2 regions of the Vreelandella aquamarina genome follow, and region 1 is predicted to be linked to the other one. Evidence: predicted binding sites of a transcription regulator. Region 1 holds the regulator's gene; the other holds the start of a gene.

Region 1 (2,465 bases):
GTGGGAAATGCCATCATCGATTACAACATGATCGAAGAGGGCGACCGGGTCATGGTGTGTCTCTCCGGTGGCAAAGACAGCTACACGATGCTGGAGATCTTGCGCAATCTTCAGCGCAACGCGCCGGTCAATTTCTCGCTCGTGGCGGTCAATATGGACCAAAAGCAGCCTGGTTTCCCGGAGCACGTGTTGCCCCAGTACTTAGACAAGCTGGGGGTGGAGTATCACATTCTCGAACGTGATACCTATTCGGTCGTGAAGGAGAAAACGCCGGAAGGAAAGACCACCTGCGCGCTCTGTTCACGTCTGCGCCGTGGCTCGTTGTATGGGTTTGCCGACGAGATTGGCGCCAACAAGATTGCCCTGGGCCACCACCGGGAAGACATTCTGGAAACGCTGTTCTTGAATATGTTCTTCGGCGGTACGCTGAAGGCCATGCCGCCGAAACTGCTCTCTGATGACGGGAAAAATATCGTGATTCGCCCGCTGGCGTACTGCAAAGAGGCGGACATTGCAGAGTTTTCACGGCTGATGGCGTTTCCGATCATTCCCTGCAACCTGTGCGGTTCACAGCCCAACATGCAGCGCCAGATCGTCAAAGAGATGTTGGCAGAGTGGGACAAGAAGCACCCTGGCCGTTTGGAGAGCATGTTCAAAGCCGTCACCAACGTCGCCCCTTCCCAGCTTGCCGACCGCGAGCTATTCGACTTTGCCGGTCTGGAAGCGAAGCAGGCGGCGCTGATGGAGAGCCGCATTCAGGCGTTTAACGTGTAATCGTCTGCGCCTCCTCTTCTGCCAGGGTGATGAGGCGCTGCATGTCCAAAATATTCACCTCGCGACCCGAAACGGCCACCACCTCCTGCTGCTGAAAGCGGCTGAGAATACGGCTGACCGTTTCCACCGCCAGACCCAGGTAGTTGCCCATATCGGCCCGCGACATCGACAGCCGAAAGCTGTAGGGGGAGTAACCCCGGCGACGGAAGCGGTCAGAGAGCGTAATCAAAAAGCTGGCGAGCCGCTGGTCGGCGGTTTTGCGTGACAGCAAGCGCATCATCTTACGGTCATCGCGCAGCTCTTTACTCATGCTGCGGTAAAGCTGACCACGCAGCTCGGGCAGTTCTTGGGAGAGCGACTCCAAGCGGTCGAACGGAATTTCGCATACCGTGGTCGTCTCCAGGGCAATCACGGTACCGGGGTAGTACTCTTCGTCGATACCATCCAAGCCGACCAGCTCGCTGGGCAGAAAGAAGTTGGTGAGCTGATCGTTACCGTTCCCTTCGCTGGTCACCTGTTTCAAACTGCCAGAGCGCACGGCATAAACGCTGGTGAACGCGTCGCCCTGACGAAACAGCGGTTCGCCCTTCTTCAGCGGCGAGCGACGGCGAATGATGGCATCGAACTGGCTCATATCCTCAAGCTCCAGGGCAAGCGGTAAGCACAGCGAGCTTAAACTACAGGTTTGGCAGCGCGCTTCTTGCAGCAGTGAACGTCGTTGGCTGGCAGGATATGACATGGGGGTCTCCCTTCTTATTCGCCATCATGGGTACAGGGGGCAGGTGGCTCAAGGCGCTCACACGATCTTCGAGTAGCGCTGGCCATCCTGGCGTTGTAAGTGGGTGTCGAAGGCCATGGCCAGGTGTCGAATGAGTAGCCGACCCACCGGGGTGGCGGTGAGCCGAAGCCCCTGACGCGTTAACAGGCCATCCCGTTCGGCGATTTCCAACCGCTCAAGGGCGCTGGCAAAGTAGTCTGCGGCATCGACCTGCCAGCGCTGGCCGACAGTGTCGAGGTCAATGGCCATATCGCACATGAGCCGCTCGATGACCTCTCTTCGTATTAGGTCATCCTTATTTAAACGTAACCCTTTCACGGTCGCCAGCCTACCTTCATCTAAGGCCGCTTCATAGTCAGCGAGCCGGGTAGGGTTTTGCGCGTAGCTATCGTTGATCCGAGAAATGGCCGATACCCCCAAACCAATCAAGTCGCACTCGGCGTGGCTGGAGTAGCCTTGAAAGTTGCGCTGCAGGGTGCCGTTGCGCTGCGCCTTGGCCAAGCTGTCGTCGGGGCGCGCGAAATGGTCCATGCCGATATGCACATAGCCCGCCTGGGTCAGCATCGCAATGGTGGTATGCAGCATGGCCAGCTTCTCATCGGCGCTGGGCAGGTCGGCGTCCTTGATGCGTCGTTGGGGCGCAAAGCGGGTCGGCAGATGCGCATAGTTAAACACCGACAGCCGTGCGGGACCTAGCTCGATCACTTGGCGCAGCGTGTCCGCGAAACTCTTCTCGGTTTGTAAGGGCAGGCCATAAATCAAATCGAGGTTGAGCGAGCGAAAGCCGAGCCGATGGGCTTCATCCATTAGCGTTTCGGTGAGCACCCGGGGCTGAACGCGATTGATCGCCGTTTGTACCTGTGGATCGAGGTCTTGTACGCCCAAGCTCAAGCGGTTGAAGCCCAGCGACTGC
Region 2 (2,465 bases), 910 kb from region 1:
CAAGGGCAAAAATCAGCACACTGGAGTAGGTCATTACTTGGTTGTGACGGCGAGTGCTGGATGAAAAGTCGTTGATGGCCATACCACGACGGTCGAGCTGATTCATTTCGATACTGGTCAAGCACTGCACCGGTACGAACAGCGCGTGGGCGGCGTCGAAGGGGTCGATTTGCTCGGTGTCGAGCAGGTCGGCGATGTCATCCATGAGCGCTAGACTGGGGGCGGTGCAGGCGTACTTCTGCCGATAGATATCTACGTCGAAGAGCCCATAGGCTAATTCCAACGAGTGGCGGGCATTGCCAACCTCCAACGGCGACGTCGCGACGAGCAGCTCCTCTTGGGCACGCTGCACGTACCCCCGAGCCCGGGTGGCCAACTGCTGGCCCGTCAGGCTGCCGGTCTGGCTAAAGTACGCCTGGATTTCCGGATAGACCCAGCGTGCTTCGTAGACGATCAGCACCATCAGCCCCACGAAGCTCATCAAGCTCAGCGAGAGCCAGGTAAACAGCCTGCCCGATCTCCAGCGAACCGGCGGCTCGGGCGGCTTCTCAGGCTCGGTAGACATCACCACTGCGCCTCGATGCTACGAATCATCCAAATCCAGTCGTTGAAGTCGCGCAAGTTCTCGACATCGCGCCCCGTGTATTCACGCTCGACCAATCGAATCGGCCCCCGCGAGCGCAGGGTCAACGGCTCACCCTCCTCGATGGTCACCAAATACCAGGTCGGGTCATCCCAGCCCCCCAGGCTTACCTCGTAATCGTCCCAGGCGGTGAAGTGCAGCGTGGGCGGCACCTCGCCAAAATGCTCGATCAAAAAGTCACGAAAGGAGACCCCGCGCATCTCCACGTCGCGGCCTTGAAAGGGGTCGAAAACGGTAAAGCTCGTATCGGCGCGATCGCGCAGATCCCCCAGCGCGACTTTTTGTGTGGAATCACCATTGATCAGGCTAAGCGCCTGGGCACTGGCGCTGAGTGGCACGCCGACAAGCAGTAAAACGACGAGCCCCCTAGCTGCTTTTGAGAGCGCCCCACTGCAACGTAAGGACAAACGAGACAGAACAGCCTTCATCGCGGTCAGCTTCCTAGTTTGGTTTAGTGCACGATAGTGGTCGAGGCACTTTACCAGAGCATGACCGCCAATGCTTTTCAACGCCAATTAACACTCACGCTTCCGTCTTATTTCTCCTCAACCGTCTCTTACCTCTCCTCCTCCATGGCATGACGCGGTATAAACACGAGGCATAAAAAAGCCGGCCCATTGGGCCGGCAACAGGAAGCTTACACCTTGGCGTAAGCCCCCTCCCCTGACGACTGTCACAGCCGATTGGCTGGAGCCGTGTCGCGCTCGCGCTAAAGCATCGTCGGCGTCACGACTTTTTACGTTCGCCTTTGCGCAAATGATCGCGAATCACGAAACCTACCCAACCCACCATAAAAGCGATCACTAAAGCGACAGTGGCCAAGCCGAAAATAACAGCCTCGTCCCAGTACATAATGTTCCCCTCTCGCCGTGATGTATGGGGCCATCGTACTGCGTCCAGAAAAGAGGAAACTGACCTGGATCAAGCTTTACCAATGACCACCATGGCGGCGATCGCGAACTTGATGCAGGTCAGTTTTTTGGGGGCTTAAAGAACTTTGCGGTCTTCTACGCTACGGTGCTCGGTGCCTGGGGGCAGCGGGTGGCCTTTGGCAAGCTCGGCACGGGTCGCCTCACGAACGTCCAAAATCGTCACCTGATAGCGCAGCGTGTGGCCTGCCAACGGATGGTTGGTGTCCACGGTGACGTTATCGCCGTCGATGGCGAGCACCGTGACGATCTGCGGGCCAGCCTCACCCTCGGTCTGAAACCGGCTGCCGGGTTCGATCGCCGCACCGCCAAACGAGGCGCGGCTCACCTCTTGCACCAGGTCTTCGTTACGCACGCCATACGCGTCGGCGGGTGCCAGCGTAACGCGCAGCTCGTCGCCTGCCGTTTTACCGGCCAAATCACGCTCCAGGCCCGGCAGAATGTTGTCGTGGCCGTGCAGATACTCCAAAGGTTGTTGACGCGCCTGGGAGTCATCCAACACGCGGGTGCTGCCATCGCTGAGCACATCGCTAAGCACGTAGTGCAAGGTCACTACCTGATGGGCGGTAATCGACATGGAAAACTCCTCTCCGGTAAGCTGTCGGCTTTGTCATGGAACGCTGACCATGAACCCTAGACACAGTCTAACATCGTCGGGTTTTTCAGCGGGCCACGTCACCGATGTTTTCTTTTGGGAGTACGTCCTTACATGCCCACCCCGACTCCCCAGCGCAGTTGGCTGGCGGCGCTTGGTATTTACTGCAAAGCGCCAGTGATCACCATGCTGTTTTTAGGCTTTTCCGCTGGCCTGCCCTTTTTACTGGTGTTTTCCACGCTCTCTGCCTGGCTGCGTAGCGATGGCGTCGACGTTGCCGCTATCGGCTTTTTTGCCT

Evidence for each region. Region 1 encodes FNR, which switches genes on or off when oxygen is low (the NO sensors DNR and NnrR bind a similar motif). Its sites were predicted from a motif close to TTGATNTANATCAA; they were not measured.
Region 2: the regulator FNR is predicted to act here: its motif matches at 1,555-1,568, upstream of ccoM (cytochrome c oxidase subunit CcoM).

Annotation. Positions count from the first base shown of each region.
Region 1 is NZ_CP024621.1:3,108,129-3,110,593, reverse strand. It holds gene ttcA (tRNA 2-thiocytidine(32) synthetase TtcA) at 1-774, shown strand, start outside; gene fnr (fumarate/nitrate reduction transcriptional regulator Fnr) at 764-1,513, opposite strand; gene hemN (oxygen-independent coproporphyrinogen III oxidase) at 1,571-2,465, opposite strand, start outside.
Region 2 is NZ_CP024621.1:2,201,991-2,204,455, forward strand. It holds gene CTT34_RS10715 (GGDEF domain-containing protein) at 1-565, opposite strand, end outside; gene CTT34_RS18480 (hypothetical protein) at 565-1,071, opposite strand; gene ccoM (cytochrome c oxidase subunit CcoM) at 1,370-1,495, opposite strand; gene CTT34_RS10725 (FKBP-type peptidyl-prolyl cis-trans isomerase) at 1,631-2,149, opposite strand; gene CTT34_RS10730 (AmpG family muropeptide MFS transporter) at 2,282-2,465, shown strand, end outside.